DNA from 3 places in the Streptomyces sp. NPDC030893 genome. Region 3 is predicted to be linked to each of the others. Evidence: predicted binding sites of a transcription regulator. Region 3 holds the regulator's gene; each other region holds the start of a gene.

Region 1 (5,645 bases), on a different contig from region 3:
CTTGAGCGCGGCGGCGCGGGATGCCGTACGGGCCGCCGTGACGGCCCAGGACAGCGGGGGCGAGTAGGCCTCGTGGTCGAAGATGCGCCCCCGCCCGCCGCGCCGGGCCGGGTCGACGAACACGGCGTCGTAGCCGGCCGTGTCCACCTCCGTCACGTCCGCCTCGCGCACCTCGATCAGGTCGGCCAGCCCCAGCGCGTCGGCGTTGGCCCGGGCGGCCGCCGCGGTGAGCGGGTCGCGGTCCACCGCCAGGACGCGGATCCCGGCGCGGGCCAGCGCGATCGCGTCCCCGCCGATCCCGCAGCACAGGTCGGCGACGGAGGTCACGCCGAGCTCCCTGAACCGCCCCGCGCGGTACGCCGCCACACTCGCCCGCGTCGACTGCTCGACCCCGTTGGGCGTGAAGAACATCCGCCGCGCGTCCTGCGCCCCGAACTTCGCCACCGCGCGCTGCCGCAGCCGCGCCTGGCCGAGCGCGGCCGACACCAGTTCGGCGGGGTGCTCGCGGCGCAGCCGGGTCGCGACGGCGAGTTCGCGCGCCGGGTCGGTGTCGCGCACCTCGTCGAGGAGGGCGCGGCCTTCGGGGGTGAGGAGCGGGGCGAGGTCGTTCACCGGGTCATTGTGGGCCAGTCGGTGGACCGTACGCCTCCGGCCGCGGTGTCGGGCCGGGTCCGGGGCGTCCGGCTGCGAGGATCCGGCCCCATGCGAGCAGTACGACAAAACGATAAAAACCGGCCGAGGTGTGGCGTACGTGTGCGTGTACGGACCGCCCTCGCCGTACTCGCTCTCGCCACCATCGCCTCGGCCTGCGGACAGGGCGACGGCGTCGAGGTCGAACCGGCGGGCGGCCAGCAGCCCCTCCAGGCGCCCCCGGCCCGTGCCCTCGACGCCTACGCCACCAAGCTGCGCGCCGCCCACGCCGCACGGGTCGCCGCCGCGAAACGCTGGGGCCTGAAGAAGGTGCCCCGGACGGCCCCGCCGCCCCCGGCGAGGAAGCCGAGGATCACCACCCGCGACGGCTTCGAGGTCGCCGGCCACCGCCGCCTGGGACTCCCCCCGGTCTTCACCACCGTCCCCACCAAGGAGAAGATCCTCTTCCTCACCATCGACGACGGCGAGGAGAAGGACCCCGCGTTCCTGCGGATGATGAGCGAGCTGAAGATCCCGTACACGGCCTTCCTCAGCGACTACCTCGTCAAGGACGACTACGGCTACTTCGAGGAGATGCGGGACCGGGGCGTCGGCCTGCAGAACCACACCCTCCACCACCCCTACCTGCCGGCCCTGTCGTACAGCCGCCAGAAGCGCGAGATCTGCGGCATGCAGAAGGTCATGGAGAAGCGCTACGGCGAACGCCCCGCCCTCTTCCGCCCGCCCTACGGCAACTACGACAAGAACACCCTGCGCGCCGCCAAGTCCTGCGGCATCACCCACGTCCCCCTCTGGAACGAGGAGGTGTTCGTCGACCGCTGGGAGTACCGCGAGTGGGACCGCTCGCTGCACCCCGGCGACATCGTCCTCACCCACTTCCGGGGCCGCGACGACTGGAAGGGCACGATGCCGGACATGGTCCGCCGCTTCCTCGACAAGGTCACGGCCGAGGGATACGCGGTGGCCCGGCTGGAGGACTACCTGTGAGGCGGGGGAGGGCCCTGCCGGCCCTCCTGGCGGCCGTCGCCCTGCTGGGCGCGGGATGCGCCCCGTCGGACGGCCCGCTCCGGCGCGCCGCACCGGCAGGGCCGACGGCGGCGGACAGCGCCTCCCGGGCCGCCCTCCCGCCCGTCGTCGACCACATCCCGACCGACGACAGGGTCGTCTTCCTCACCTACGACGACGGCGCCGAACGCGACCCCCGCTTCATCGACCTGGTGCGCGAACGCCGGCTCCCCGTCAGCATGTTCCTGACGGACAGTGTGGTGGGCCCCGGCTACGCCCACTTCGCCCGGCTGCGCGCGGTCGGCGCGAGCCTGCAGAATCACACCCTCGACCATGCCGCCCTGCGCGGCCTGCCGTACGCCGGCCAGCGCGCCGAGATCTGCGGCCAGCAGCGCAAGCTCACGTCCCGCTTCGGCGTCCGCCCCCGCCTCTTCCGCCCGCCCTACGGCACGTACGACACCACCACCCTGCGTGCCGCCGCCGACTGCGGCATCGCCGCGGTGGTCCTGTGGCGGGCCACCCTGGAACCCGACGGCCACCTCACCTACACCCACGGCCCCCACGATCTGACCCCCGGCGACATCATCTCCGTACCGTCGGGCGAGGCCCCGCCCCTGACACTGGCGCAACGAACGGAACGGCTGCTGGGGGAGTTGGGGCAGCGGGGGCTGAGGGTGGGCCGCCTGGAGGACTACGCAGGGCGTCGCATCCCATCGGGGGCCCCTGACGAACACGACTCGCCTTCCGGCCGGTGGGGGGTCCCTGAGGAGCACCGCTCACATAGCAGCCCGTCTGGGGGTACCCCCTCTGGGGGAGTTTGAGGACGAGGCCCGTTCAGGGCCGAAGCGGGGGCCTGGGGGCGGCAGCCCCCAGTAACGGTCACTGCAACACCGCCAGCTGCACAACCCGGTGCGACCAACGCCCCCACCGCCGACGCGCCGCACGGCAACTGGCACTCCGCTTGACCGAGTGCTAACCGCAGTCATAGTCTCAGTTCTGGCACTCCCCCCTGGAGAGTGCCAACACACGCGACGGGCAGGTCCGGCACCCGCGACGACGGATCGACCTGGTCGCCACCTCAGACAGTTAACCCCGTGAGATCTCCGAAGGGGGAGGTCGGATCGTGACGACCGCCAGCTCCAAGGTTGCCATCAAGCCGCTCGAGGACCGCATCGTGGTCCAGCCGCTCGACGCCGAGCAGACCACGGCTTCGGGCCTGGTCATTCCGGACACCGCCAAGGAGAAGCCCCAGGAGGGCGTCGTCCTGGCCATCGGTCCGGGCCGCATCGAGGACGGCAAGCGCGTCGAGCTCGACGTGAAGGTCGGCGACGTCGTTCTGTACAGCAAGTACGGCGGCACCGAGGTCAAGTACAACGGCGAGGAGTACCTCGTCCTCTCGGCCCGCGACGTCCTCGCGATCGTCGAGAAGTAAGGGAACCCCGGGGACAACCCCCCGGAGCACCCGACCTCGAAGCAAGCACTTTTGCTCGAACACCGCGCCCCTGGCCCCAGCATCCGACAAGGAGCCGGGTGACCGGGGGCGCGGTGATTTCACCTAGATTTCCGAGAGGGCTCCCGCTGCCATGGCGAAGATCCTGAAGTTCGACGAGGACGCCCGTCGCGCCCTCGAGCGCGGCGTCAACAAGCTTGCCGACACGGTGAAGGTGACGATCGGTCCGAAGGGCCGCAACGTCGTCATCGACAAGAAGTTCGGCGCCCCCACCATCACCAACGACGGTGTCACGATCGCCCGCGAGGTCGAGATCGAGGACCCGTACGAGAACCTCGGCGCGCAGCTGGTGAAGGAGGTGGCGACCAAGACCAACGACATCGCGGGTGACGGCACCACCACCGCCACCGTGCTGGCCCAGGCGCTGGTCCGCGAGGGCCTGAAGAACGTCGCCGCCGGTGCCTCCCCGGCCGCCCTGAAGAAGGGCATCGACGCCGCCGTTGCCGCGGTCTCCGAGGACCTGCTCGCCTCGGCCCGCCCGATCGACGAGAAGTCCGACATCGCCGCCGTCGCCGCGCTGTCCGCCCAGGACCAGCAGGTCGGCGAGCTCATCGCCGAGGCGATGGACAAGGTCGGCAAGGACGGTGTCATCACCGTCGAGGAGTCCAACACCTTCGGCCTGGAGCTGGACTTCACCGAGGGCATGGCCTTCGACAAGGGCTACCTGTCGCCGTACTTCGTGACGGACCAGGAGCGCATGGAGGCCGTCCTCGACGACCCGTACATCCTGATCACCCAGGGCAAGATCGCCTCCATCGCGGAGCTGCTGCCGCTGCTGGAGAAGGTCATCCAGGCCAACGCCTCCAAGCCGCTGCTGATCATCGCCGAGGACGTCGAGGGCGAGGCCCTGTCGACCCTGGTCGTCAACAAGATCCGCGGCACCTTCAACGCGGTCGCCGTCAAGGCCCCCGGCTTCGGTGACCGCCGCAAGGCGATGCTGCAGGACATGGCCGTCCTCACCGGCGCCACGGTCGTCTCCGAGGAGGTCGGCCTCAAGCTCGACCAGGTCGGTCTGGACGTGCTGGGCTCCGCCCGCCGCGTCACCGTCACCAAGGACGACACCACGATCGTCGACGGCGGTGGCAACAAGGAGGACGTGACCGGTCGCGTCGGCCAGATCAAGGCCGAGATCGAGACCACCGACTCCGACTGGGACCGCGAGAAGCTCCAGGAGCGCCTCGCGAAGCTCGCCGGCGGCGTGTGCGTCATCAAGGTCGGCGCCGCCACCGAGGTGGAGCTGAAGGAGAAGAAGCACCGTCTGGAGGACGCCATCTCCGCGACCCGCGCCGCGGTCGAGGAGGGCATCGTCTCCGGTGGTGGCTCCGCGCTGGTCCACGCCGTCAAGGTCCTCGAGGGCAACCTCGACAAGACCGGCGACGAGGCCACCGGTGTCTCCGTGGTCCGCAAGGCCGCCGTCGAGCCGCTGCGCTGGATCGCCGAGAACGCCGGCCTCGAGGGCTACGTCATCGTCTCCAAGGTCGCCGAGCTCGAGAAGGGCAGCGGCTACAACGCCGCCACCGGCGAGTACGGCGACCTGGTCAAGGCCGGCGTCATCGACCCGGTCAAGGTGACCCGCTCCGCCCTGGAGAACGCCGCCTCCATCGCCTCCCTGCTGCTCACGACCGAGACCCTGGTCGTCGAGAAGAAGGAAGAGGAAGAGCCGGCCGCCGGCGGTGGCCACGGCCACGGCCACGCCCACTGACGACGTAAGGTCGCCAGCGCCTGAACGAGGGCCCGGCTCCCCGGAAACGGGGCGCCGGGCCCTCGTCGTGCGTACGGCGGAACCATGTCACGGCCGACGTGGTCTCTCCCCACAGCAGTACGAACGTATGAACAGAAGGGGGCGGGCATGCACCAGGTGCTCTACGGGGAAAGGTCCCGAAACCCGCTGGCGCGCACCGTGGAACTCACCGAGAGCGGGCTGCGCCGGGGTGGCAGGAGGACCCCGCTCGACGAACTGAACCTCGCCGCCATGGCAGAAGCGTTTCGGCGGGGGCAGTGGCTCGGAGGCGGCGGCAGCGAGCGCCCCCTGTCCTCCCTCCCCCAGGACCGGGGCGTCATACCGGTCACCCGTGCGACCGGCACCTGCACCCCCCTGAGGACGCATCAGGCCGCCGAGTTCGCCCGCACGCTGGGCGAACTCGCGGTGCGCAGATGCGGCGGACCCGACCAGGTGGCCGCCCTCGCCGCGCGCGCCCGGGCGGAGGGCGTACCGCTGTGGATCGCACGCCGGTACGCGCACGGCCCCGCCGGTCCGGTGACGGTGACCGTGGACCGCCGCTCGGTACGCGCGGACGTCTGGGGCCCGCACGCCCCGGCCGTACGGATCAGAGCCCCGTACGGCTACCGCACCGACACCGCCGACCGGGCGAACGGCCTGATCATGACCGTCGGCGAGATCGCCGCGGAGCTCGAACTCCGCAAGAAGGTCCGCAGGTCCAAGAGCAGGGTGGAGATCCGTCTGCCCGACCGGCAGTGG
Region 2 (5,645 bases), on a different contig from region 3:
ATCGGACGGGTGCGTCGGACATGAAGGGGGTTCTCCGTGATGACTCAGGTCTACTTGACTCAGGCAACTATATGGAGATTGATTGACTTAAGCAAGTTCAAACCCGAGCGACACACCCGCTCAAATCACCTGATAACCCCGCGCCCCCACCCTCGACAACACCCGAGGGCGGCATCCCCTGTCGGAACAACAGGGGATGCCGCCCTCGGTCACGCGACGGACGGATCCGATCCCGGAGGGATCAGAAGTCCATGTCACCGCCCGGCATGCCGCCGCCGGCCGGGGCCGCGGCCTTCTCCGGCTTGTCGGCGATGACGGCCTCGGTGGTGAGGAACAGCGCGGCGATGGAGGCGGCGTTCTGCAGCGCGGAACGGGTCACCTTCGCCGGGTCGATGATGCCCTCGGCGATCATGTCGACGTACTCGCCGGTCGCGGCGTTCAGGCCGTGGCCGACCTGGAGGTTGCGGACCTTCTCCACGACGACGCCGCCCTCGAGACCACCGTTGACGGCGATCTGCTTCAGCGGGGCCTCCAGGGCGAGCTTCACGGCGTTGGCGCCGGTCGCCTCGTCACCCTCGAGCTCCAGCTTCTCGAAGACCTGGGAGGCCTGGAGCAGGGCCACGCCACCACCGGCGACGATGCCCTCCTCGACGGCCGCCTTGGCGTTGCGCACGGCGTCCTCGATGCGGTGCTTGCGCTCCTTGAGCTCCACCTCGGTGGCGGCACCGGCCTTGATGACCGCGACACCGCCGGCGAGCTTCGCCAGGCGCTCCTGGAGCTTCTCGCGGTCGTAGTCCGAGTCGCTGTTCTCGATCTCGGCGCGGATCTGGTTCACGCGGCCCTGGACCTGGTCGGCCGAGCCGGCACCGTCGACGATGGTGGTCTCGTCCTTGGTGATGACGACCTTGCGGGCCTTGCCCAGCAGGTCGAGCGTCGCGTTCTCCAGCTTGAGGCCGACCTCCTCGGAGATGACCTCGCCGCCCGTGAGGATGGCGATGTCGCCGAGCATGGCCTTGCGGCGGTCGCCGAAGCCCGGGGCCTTGACCGCGACGGACTTGAAGGTGCCGCGGATCTTGTTGACGACCAGGGTCGACAGGGCCTCGCCCTCGACGTCCTCGGCGATGATCAGCAGCGGCTTGCCCGACTGCATGACCTTCTCCAGGAGCGGGAGCAGGTCCTTGACGTTGGAGATCTTGGAGTTCGCGATCAGGATGTACGGGTCGTCGAGGACGGCCTCCATACGCTCCATGTCGGTGGCGAAGTACGCCGAGATGTAGCCCTTGTCGAAGCGCATACCCTCGGTGAGCTCCAGCTCCAGACCGAAGGTCTGGGACTCCTCGACGGTGATGACGCCTTCCTTGCCGACCTTGTCCATGGCCTCGGCGATGAGCTCGCCGATCTGGGTGTCGGCGGCGGAGATGGAGGCCGTGGAGGCGATCTGCTCCTTCGTCTCGACGTCCTTCGCCTGCTCCAGCAGGGCACCGGAGACGGCCTCGACGGCCTTCTCGATACCGCGCTTGAGGGCCATCGGGTTGGCGCCGGCGGCTACGTTGCGCAGGCCCTCCTTGACCAGGGCCTGGGCGAGAACGGTCGCGGTGGTCGTACCGTCACCGGCGACGTCGTCCGTCTTCTTGGCGACTTCCTTGACCAGCTCGGCGCCGATCTTCTCGTACGGGTCCTCGAGCTCGATCTCCTTGGCGATGGACACACCGTCGTTGGTGATCGTGGGGGCGCCCCACTTCTTCTCGAGGACGACGTTGCGGCCCTTGGGGCCGAGCGTCACCTTGACGGCGTCCGCGAGCTGGTTCATGCCGCGCTCGAGGCCGCGCCGCGCCTCCTCGTCGAACGCGATGATCTTGGCCATGTGAAGTGGTCCCTCCAGGACTGGGGGTGATTCCTTCGGACCGCGCCCGCGCCCGCGACGGACGGCTCGCCGGCCCGTGGTTCCTTGCCCCACGAGGCCCGCGGGCCTCACCGACCCGGTCCTTACGTTGTCACTCTCACCTTCAGAGTGCTAACGCCAATGATTAGCACTCGACCCATGCGAGTGCAAGCGCCCAGGAGGAGTACACGGGGGCGCTCAGCCGCGCGCGAACACCGCTCGGCCGCGCACGCACGGCGAAGGGCCCGCACCCCGGGGGGTGCGGGCCCTTCGTCGGCAGAAGATGCTTGCGGCTGGTAGCGCGTTCAGGCGCTGAGCCGGACCATGTCGGCCTGCGGGCCCTTCTGACCCTGCGAGATCTCGAACTCGACCCGCTGGCCTTCTTCGAGGGTGCGGTAGCCGTCCATCTGGATCGCGCTGTAGTGGACGAAAACATCCGCACCACCGTCGACCGCGATGAAGCCGTACCCCTTCTCCGCGTTGAACCACTTGACGGTGCCCTGAGCCATGCCTAACTCCCCTATTACTGGCCCTTGCACAGATCCACACTTCGCGGATCCGGGTCAGACCTCACCCCCCAAACGGTTGGGGGCGTGCGCCGGAACGCGTCGACCGCGGCTGAATGTATCTGCCCAACTGCCGTCTGCAACAGGTCAATCGGACGAGAAATCTGGACGTCGGCGGTCCGGAATGTGGCGAGAATTCGCCTGATTTCAGGGCAAGACGGGCCGGACAAAGGTCACAAATGCCGCAGAAAGTGGCCACACTTTGGCTACATCCGGTCGGGCCGGCGGCAGAAATTCAGGGTGCTCGATCAGTGGATCGGGAGCGCGTTCCCCAACCCTACCGCGCTCAACCTCATGGAATTGCCCCCTCCGCATCTCTCACGGAGGGGGCAATGACCCGAACCTTCGGTAACCGTCGTTACCGAAGGTAACGATCAGCCGCCGGCGACCGCCGGAATGATCGACACACCGGCCCCGTCCGGGGTGGCCGTCTCGAGCCCCTGCTCGAACCGCACGTCGTCGTCATTGACGTAGACGTTCACGAACCGCCGCAGCTTGCCCTGATCGTCCAGCACCCGGGCGGCGATCCCGGTGTGGTTCTTCTCCAGGTCCTGGATGACCTCGCCGAGGGTCGCCCCCTCGGCGGCAACCTCGGCCCGCCCACCGGTGTAGGTACGCAGAATGGTCGGGATACGAACGCTCACGCTCATGAAAACCTCCGGTCAGACAAAACACACCCAGGGACGCGGCCAGCCTCCGCGGCCCCGTGGACGAACGACTCAGCCGAGCCCGGCCTCATGGAACGACTCGAGGCTGGGACGGATCGTCGCGGTCATCCCCGTCCCCGCCACCGCGTCGAGCGTCTTGAGACCATCCCCCGTGTTGAGCACGACGGTGGTCAACGACGGATCGAGCGCACCGCCCTCGAGCAGCTTCCTGGTGACCCCCACCGTCACACCCCCGGCGGTCTCCGCGAAGATCCCCTCGGTCCGCGCGAGCAGCCTGATCGCGTCGACGACCCGCACGTCGTCCACGTCCTCCACCGCCCCGCCCGTCCGCCGGGCGATGTCCAGTACGTACGGCCCGTCCGCCGGGTTCCCGATCGCCAGCGACTTGGCGATCGTGTCCGGCTTCTGCGGGCGGACGACGTCGTGCCCCGCCTTGTACGCGGTGGACACCGGCGAGCAGCCCTCCGCCTGGGCACCGAAGATCTTGTACGGCCTGTCCTCGACCAGCCCGAGCCCGATCAGCTCCTGCAGCCCCTTGTCGATCTTCGTGAGCTGCGAGCCGGAGGCGATCGGCACGACGATCTGGTCGGGCAGCCGCCATCCCAGCTGCTCGCAGATCTCGTACGCGAGGGTCTTGGAGCCCTCCGCGTAGTACGGCCGCAGGTTGACGTTGACGAAGCCCCAGCCCTCGCCGGCCGGGTCGCCGATCAGCTCGGAGCAGAAGCGGTTGACGTCGTCGTAGTTGCCCTCGATGCCGACGAGTTCGCCGCCGTAGACGGCGGCCATGACGACCTTGCCCTGCTCCAGGTCGTGCGGGATGAACACGCAGGAGCGCAGGCCCGCCCGGGCGGCGGCGGCGCCGACCGCGCCGGCCAGGTTGCCGGTGGAGGAGCAGGAGAGGGTGGTGAAGCCGAAGGCGCGGGCGGCCTCGAGGGCCTGGGCGACGACGCGGTCCTTGAAGGAGTGCGTGGGGTTGCCGGAGTCGTCCTTGACGAACAGCTTCCCGGGGTCGACGCCCAGTTCGCGGGCGAGGTTGTCGGCCTGGACGAGCTTGGTCCAGCCGGGGTTCAGGTTCGGCTTGGTCGCCACGTCCGCCGGGACGGGCAGCAGGGGCGCGTAACGCCAGATGTTCGCGGGGCCCGCTTCGATCCGGGCCCGCAGCTGCTCGGTGTCGTAGGCGGAGAAGTCGTAGGCGATCTCCAGCGGGCCGAAACACTCCTCGCAGGCGAAGACGGGTCCGAGGGGCACGCGGTGGCCGCATTCGCGGCAGGAGAGCGCGGCGGCGGGGCCCAGATCGACGGCGTTCGCGGCGGCGGAGTCGGTGGTGCTTGCAAAAGTCTGCACAGCCATGTGAGGCGAGGCCCTTTCTCCTCATCTTCCTCACGACGCATCTCGCCGTGAGACGGATTTGGCACCTTCCCTAGCCGGGAGCCTCGCCACGTCCGCGTGACAAGAACCGACTGGAGGGTTGCCGGGGCTTCATCGGGCCGTATCCCTCTGCCCCTCTGGATGAGCGGTGTTCAGTTGTCCGCGCGGCGACCCCCGGCATGCGGTGGGCCTCGGCGTTGTTCAAGACTGTAACCGAAGGCCTGGTGGGTTGAGATAGTCGTCCGAACCGCGAGATGGATCACAGGCCAGTGAGGAGCCCGGGACCGTGCTGGAAGAAGTCGAGCGCTGGCTGACCGACCGTTCCTGGTCCGTGGCCGACCGCCCGCTCCACCGGATCCTGGCGGCGAAACGTGCCACGGGACAGACGGTGAGCGTGGTGCTGCCGGCGCTGAACGAGGAGGCCACGGTCGGCGCGATCGTGTCGGTGATCCGGCACGACCTGATGCTGCGCGTGCCGCTGGTCGACGAGGTGGTGGTGGTCGACTCGGGCTCGACCGACCGCACCGCCGAGGAGGCGGCGGCGGCCGGCGCGACGGTGGTGCACCGGGACACGATCCTGCCCCGCCTGCCGGCGGTGCCCGGCAAGGGCGAGGTGCTGTGGCGGTCGCTGCTGGTCACGCGCGGCGACATCGTGTGCTTCGTCGACGCCGACCTGCGGGAGTTCTCCTCCGACTTCGTCTCCGGCATCGTCGGCCCGCTGCTCACCGATCCGGCCGTGCACCTGGTCAAGGCCATGTACGACCGCCCCCTCGGCGCCGCCGCCGGCCAGGGCGGCCGGGTCACGGAGCTGATGGCCCGCCCGCTGCTGAACATGCACTGGCCGCAGCTGGCCGGCTTCGTCCAGCCGCTGGGCGGCGAGTACGCGGCCCGCCGCTCCCTCCTGGAGCAGCTGCCGTTCCCGGTCGGGTACGGCGTCGAGCTGGGCATGCTGGTCGACGCCCTGCACCTGGTGGGCCTGGACGCGCTCGCCCAGGTCGACGTCGGGGTGCGCAAGCACCGGCACCAGGACGGCCAGGCCCTCGGCCGGATGGCCGCCGCGATCTACCGCACCGCCCAGCTGCGCCTGGCCCGCGGCCACCTGATCCGCCCGTCGCTCACCCAGTTCGAACGCACGGGCGACAACTTCGAACCCCGGACGTA
Region 3 (5,645 bases):
ATCTACGGCACACCGGGGGAGTCCGACGACGACTGGCGGGCGTCCCTGGACGCGGCGATCGGCGCGGGGCCGGACCACGTCTCGGCGTACGCGCTGATCGTCGAGGAGGGGACCCAGCTCGCCCGCCGCATCCGGCGCGGCGAGGTGCCCATGACCGACGACGACGTGCACGCCGACCGCTACCTGATCGCCGAGGAGATGCTGTCGGCGGCGGGCTTCGACTGGTACGAGGTGTCCAACTGGGCCACCTCCGACGCCGGGCGCTGCCTGCACAACGAGCTGTACTGGCGCGGCGCCGACTGGTGGGGCGCGGGCCCCGGCGCCCACTCCCACGTCGGCGGGGTGCGCTGGTGGAACGTCAAGCACCCGGGCGCGTACGCGGCGGCACTGGCGCAGGGGCGGTCGCCGGGGGCGGGCCGCGAGGTCCTGTCGGACGAGGACCGGAGGGTGGAGCGGATCCTGCTGGAGCTGCGGCTGCGGGAGGGCGTACCGCTGTCACTGCTGCGGGAGGACGGACTGGCGGCTTCGCGACGTGCACTCGCGGACGGGCTGTTGCAAGAGGGTCCGTACGGGGCGGGGCGGGCCGTGCTGACACTGCGCGGACGGCTGCTCGCGGACGCCGTGGTCAGGGACCTGGTGGACTGATCACTCGGCGGAGTGAATCACTGCGGAACGCGGATTCGGTCCCTAACCTGGTTCGTAGGCTGCCGCCGAAAGGACGCGGCGGATGTGGAGGGCCACGGAGATGACCGCTGTGGACGAGCGTGGGATGACCAGGTTCTTCGAGGAGTTCGAGCCTCCCGAGGGCGTCAGGGTCGAGCTCCTCCGGGGGGAAATCGTGATGATGGCCGGCCCCGATCTTGTGCACAACATGATCGTGGAAGACGTACTGGACCAGATCCCGCGCAAGCAGTGGGCCCGGCTTCAGACCCAGGACGTCGACATCATCGACGAGGCCAGCGAACCCGTGCCGGATCTGGTGGTTCTCCGTCGCGACGCGACACCCGAGTCCGGGCGCCTGCTGTCGTCCGAGGTGATCGCGCTGGTGGTCGAGGTGGTGACCAGGACCAGCGTCGTGCGCGACTACATCGTCAAGCGGTCGATCTACGCCGCGGGCAGGATCCCCGCCTACCTCGTCATCGATCCGATCATGGCGCACTGTGTGCTGCTCACGCTGCCCGTCGGGGAGGGTGACGACGCCGACTACCAGGCGCAGCTGAAGCTCGACTTCGGGGATCGGCTGCCGCTCGACATGCTGGGCATCGGCCTGGACACGGCCGAGTTCGGCACCTTCCCGGGCGTCAAGCCCCACCGCTTTCCGTGACGAAGTCGATCAGCTCCTCGACGCGGCCCAGCAGCTGCGGCTCCAGGTCCTTGTACGAGCGGACCGAGCCGAGGATCCGCTGCCACGCCTCGCCCGTGTTCGCCACGCGCCAGCCCAGCGCCGCGCACACCCCCGTCTTCCAGTCCTGCCCCCGCGGCACCCGGGGCCAGGCCTCGATCCCCACCGACGCCGGCTTCACCGCCTCCCACACGTCGATGTACGGGTGGCCCACCACCAGCGCGTGCTCGCTCGTCACCGCCTCCGCGATGCGCCACTCCTTCGAGCCCGGGACCAAGTGGTCCACCAGGACACCGAGCCGCGCGTCCGAACCCGGCGCGAACTCCGCCACGATCGACGGCAGGTCGTCCACGCCCTCCAGGTACTCGACGACCACCCCCTCGATGCGCAGGTCGTCGCCCCACACCTTCTCGACCAGCTCCGCGTCGTGCCGCCCCTCGACGTAGATGCGTCCCGCGCGGGCCACCCGTGCCCGCGCGCCGGGGACGGCCACCGACCCCGATGCCGTACGGGCCGGCCTGCGGGGACCGGAAGCGGGCCGGACCAGCGTCACCACGCGGCCCTCCAGCAGGAACCCGCGCGGCTCCAGCGGGAACACCCGGTGCTTGCCGAAGCGGTCCTCCAGGGTCACCGTGCCCGCCTCGCAGCGGATCACCGCGCCGCAGAACCCGGTGCCGGGCTCCTCCACCACCAGGCCGGGCTCGGCCGCGACCTCGGGAACCGGCTGCGGCTTCTTCCACGGAGGGGTCAGATCGGCGGAGTACTGGCGCATTCTGACGACGATACGAGGATCCCGCCGCCGACGATCAGTCCGACACGCCGAAACGGGCCGCCAGGGCGTCGCGTTGCGCCCGGACGAACGCCGCGTCCACCACCGCGCCATGCCCGGGGACGTACCGCGCGTCCTCGCCGCCCAGCTCCAGCAGCCGGTCCAGCGCGGCCGGCCACCGCTCCGGTACGGCGTCCGGGCCGGCCTGCGGTTCGCCGGACTCCTCGACCAGGTCGCCGCAGAACACCACCTCCGGGTCACCGGGGACGAGCACCGCGAGATCGTGGGCGGTGTGCCCCGGGCCCACGTTCGCCAGCAGCACCTGCCGGCCGCCGTCCAGGCCGAGGTCGAGCGTCCACTCGCCGGACACCACGTGCCGGGGCACCACCAGCGCGTCGACGGCCTCCTCCGCCACCCGCGCGTCCAGCCCGTGACCCACCGCGTCCGCCCGCAGCTCCTCCCGCCCGCGACCCGCGAGCACCGTCTCCACGCCCACTGCCCCGAACACCTCCACGCCCGCGAACGCCGCCGCCCCGAGGACGTGATCGAAGTGGGGATGGGTGAGCGCGAGATGCGTCACACGGCGGCCGGAGAGCGCCTGCGCCTCGGCCCGCAACCGTGCGCCCTCGCCCAGACCGGAGCCCGCGTCGACGAGCAGCACACCGCCCGCCCCCACCACGAGCCCCGCCGTGCAGTCCCACACCGGCAGCCGGCACCGCCCCACCCCGGGCGCCACTTGCTCCCATCCCGACTCTTCCCAAGTCACGGTCATGCCGCGACGCTATCGGGGACGACCCCGCCCGGCGCGACGGCGCGGGACCGGCCTTGCCCGGGGCGTACCCCCCGGCCGTACACTGGGCCGGGGAAGTCTGGCACTCGCGTGCGAAGAGTGCCAGAGACGTTACCGGGCGGAAGGCTACTGGAGGTGTGCGCGATGCTCAGTGAACGCAGGCTCCAGGTGCTGCGCGCCATCGTCCAGGACTATGTGGGCACCGAGGAGCCCGTCGGCTCCAAGGCGCTGACCGAGCGGCACAACCTCGGCGTCTCCCCGGCCACCGTGCGCAACGACATGGCGGCCCTGGAGGACGAGGGCTTCATCGCCCAGCCGCACACCAGCGCCGGGCGCATCCCCACCGACAAGGGCTACCGGCTGTTCGTCGACAAGCTCGCCGGTGTGAAGCCGATGACCGCGCCCGAGCGGCGCGCCATCCAGAACTTCCTCGAGGGCGCCGTCGACCTCGACGACGTGGTCACCAGGACCGTACGGCTGCTGGCGCAGCTCACCCGGCAGGTCGCCGTCGTGCAGTACCCGTCGCTGACCCGCTCGACGGTGCGGCACGTGGAACTGCTGGCGCTCGCGCCCGCGCGGCTGATGCTGGTGCTGATCACGGACACCGGCCGGGTCGAGCAGCGCATGGTCGACTGCCCGGCGCCGTTCGGCGAGGCGTCCCTCGCGGACCTGCGGGCGAGGCTCAACAGCCGGGTCGCCGGCCGCAGGTTCACCGATGTGCCGAGTCTGGTGGAGGATCTCCCGGAGGCCTTCGAGGCCGAGGACCGCGGTACGGTCTCGACGGTGCTCTCCACTCTCCTGGAGACGCTCGTCGAGGAGAACGAGGAACGGCTGATGATCGGCGGCACCGCCAATCTCACCCGCTTCGGACATGACTTCCCCCTGGTGATCCGGCCCGTCCTGGAGGCGCTGGAGGAGCAGGTCGTGCTCCTCAAGCTGCTCGGCGAGGCCAAGGATCCGGGCGTGACCGTCCGTATCGGTCACGAGAACGCACACGAAGGACTCAACTCCACGTCCGTCGTGTCGGTCGGCTACGGTTCGGGCGGCGAGGCTGTCGCCAAGCTCGGCGTGGTCGGACCGACCCGCATGGACTACCCCGGAACGATGGGAGCGGTACGCGCAGTGGCACGGTACGTCGGACAGATCCTGGCGGAGTCGTAGTGGCCACGGACTACTACGCCGTACTCGGCGTGCGCCGCGACGCGTCGCAGGAGGAGATCAAGAAGGCCTTCCGGCGGCTCGCCCGCGAGCTGCATCCGGACGTCAACCCGGATCCGAAGACCCAGGAGCGGTTCAAGGAGATCAACGCCGCTTACGAGGTGCTGTCGGACCCGCAGAAGAAGCAGGTCTACGACCTCGGCGGCGACCCGCTCTCGCAGGCGGGCGGCGCCGGCGGCGCGGGCGGCTTCGGGGCCGGCGGCTTCGGCAACTTCTCCGACATCATGGACGCGTTCTTCGGCACGGCGTCGCAGCGCGGGCCGCGCTCGCGCACCCGCCGGGGCCAGGACGCGATGATCCGCATCGAGGTCGAGCTGGACGAGGCCGCGTTCGGCACGACCAAGGACATCCAGGTCGACACGGCGATCGTCTGCACCACCTGCAGCGGTGAGGGCGCCGCGCCCGGCACCACCGCGCAGACCTGTGACATGTGCCGCGGCCGCGGTGAGGTCTCGCAGGTCACGCGCTCCTTCCTGGGCCAGGTCATGACGTCCCGCCCCTGCCCGCAGTGCCAGGGCTTCGGCACCGTGGTCCCGACCCCGTGTCCGGAGTGCGCGGGCGACGGCCGGGTCCGCTCCCGCCGCACGCTCACCGTCAAGATCCCGGCCGGTGTCGACAACGGCACCCGGATCCAGCTCGCGGGCGAGGGCGAGGTCGGCCCCGGCGGCGGTCCCGCCGGTGACCTGTACGTCGAGATCAACGAGCTTCCGCACCCGACCTTCCAGCGGCGCGGCGACGACCTGCACTGCACGGTCACCATCCCGATGACCGCGGCGGCCCTCGGCACGAAGGTGCCGCTGGAGACGCTGGACGGCATGGAGGAGGTCGACATCCGGCCCGGCACCCAGTCCGGCCAGTCCATCCCGCTGCACGGCCGGGGCGTCACCCACCTGCGCGGCGGCGGCCGGGGCGACCTCATCGTCCACGTCGAGGTCCAGACCCCGACCAAGCTCGACCCCGAACAGGAACGCCTGCTGCGCGAGCTCTCCAAGCTGCGCGGCGAGGAACGGCCCCAGGGCCAGTTCCAGCCTGGGCAGCAGGGGTTGTTCTCGCGGTTGAAGGACGCCTTCAACGGGCGCTGATTGTCTGGTGCCGGGGGTGTTGGGTGCTGCCGGGGGTCCGGGGGTCGTCCCCCGGGTGAGCACAGTCAGCCTGGGCAGCAAGGGCTGTTCTCGCGGTTGAAGGACGCGTTCAACGGGCGCTGATCGTCTGGTGCCGGGGGTGTTGGGTGCTGCCGGGGGTCCGGGGGTCGTCCCCCGGGCGGGCACAGTCAGCCTGGGCAGCAGGGGCTGTTCTCGCGGTTGAAGGACGCGTTCAACGGGCGCTGACGTCCGTCCCGCTGGGCCGGGAAAAGTGGCTTATGCCAAGGGGAAGGGCGGATTCGGACTGGGGCGGTGGACGTGACAACATGCGGTCATGTCCTCCGTACCGACCGATCTCTTCCCGCACCCGATCGTGCAGGCGCCGATGGCGGGCGGTGTCGCCGTGCCGCAGCTCGCGGCCGCCGTGTCCGAGGCGGGCGGGCT

Evidence for each region. The regulator HrcA, encoded in region 3, represses chaperone genes, less so after heat shock. The targets are predictions, from matches to a motif close to TTNGCACTCNGNNNNNCNGAGTGCNAA.
Region 1: a site for HrcA is predicted at 2,606-2,632, ahead of groES (co-chaperone GroES). Genes of this name have one in related genera too.
Region 2: a site for HrcA is predicted at 2,028-2,054, ahead of groL (chaperonin GroEL). Genes of this name have one in related genera too.

Annotation. Positions count from the first base shown of each region.
Region 1 covers NZ_JBVIFC010000002.1:318,187-323,831, reverse strand. The annotation lists gene ACZ434_RS06145 (THUMP-like domain-containing protein) at 1-612, opposite strand, end outside; gene ACZ434_RS06140 (polysaccharide deacetylase family protein) at 703-1,638, shown strand; gene ACZ434_RS06135 (polysaccharide deacetylase family protein) at 1,635-2,477, shown strand; gene groES (co-chaperone GroES) at 2,780-3,088, shown strand; gene groL (chaperonin GroEL) at 3,240-4,868, shown strand; gene ACZ434_RS06120 (hypothetical protein) at 5,016-5,645, shown strand, end outside.
Region 2 covers NZ_JBVIFC010000016.1:32,676-38,320, forward strand. The annotation lists gene ACZ434_RS26130 (MFS transporter) at 1-22, opposite strand, end outside; gene groL (chaperonin GroEL) at 242-1,864, opposite strand; gene ACZ434_RS26140 (cold-shock protein) at 2,188-2,391, opposite strand; gene ACZ434_RS26145 (ubiquitin-like small modifier protein 1) at 2,823-3,098, opposite strand; gene thrC (threonine synthase) at 3,168-4,466, opposite strand; SAM riboswitch class I at 4,485-4,632, opposite strand; gene ACZ434_RS26155 (glucosyl-3-phosphoglycerate synthase) at 4,771-5,645, shown strand, end outside.
Region 3 covers NZ_JBVIFC010000001.1:550,680-556,324, forward strand. The annotation lists gene hemW (radical SAM family heme chaperone HemW) at 1-645, shown strand, start outside; gene ACZ434_RS02365 (Uma2 family endonuclease) at 746-1,324, shown strand; gene ACZ434_RS02370 (DUF3097 domain-containing protein) at 1,302-2,114, opposite strand; gene ACZ434_RS02375 (MBL fold metallo-hydrolase) at 2,149-2,883, opposite strand; gene hrcA (heat-inducible transcriptional repressor HrcA) at 3,046-4,062, shown strand; gene dnaJ (molecular chaperone DnaJ) at 4,062-5,201, shown strand; gene ACZ434_RS02390 (nitronate monooxygenase) at 5,536-5,645, shown strand, end outside.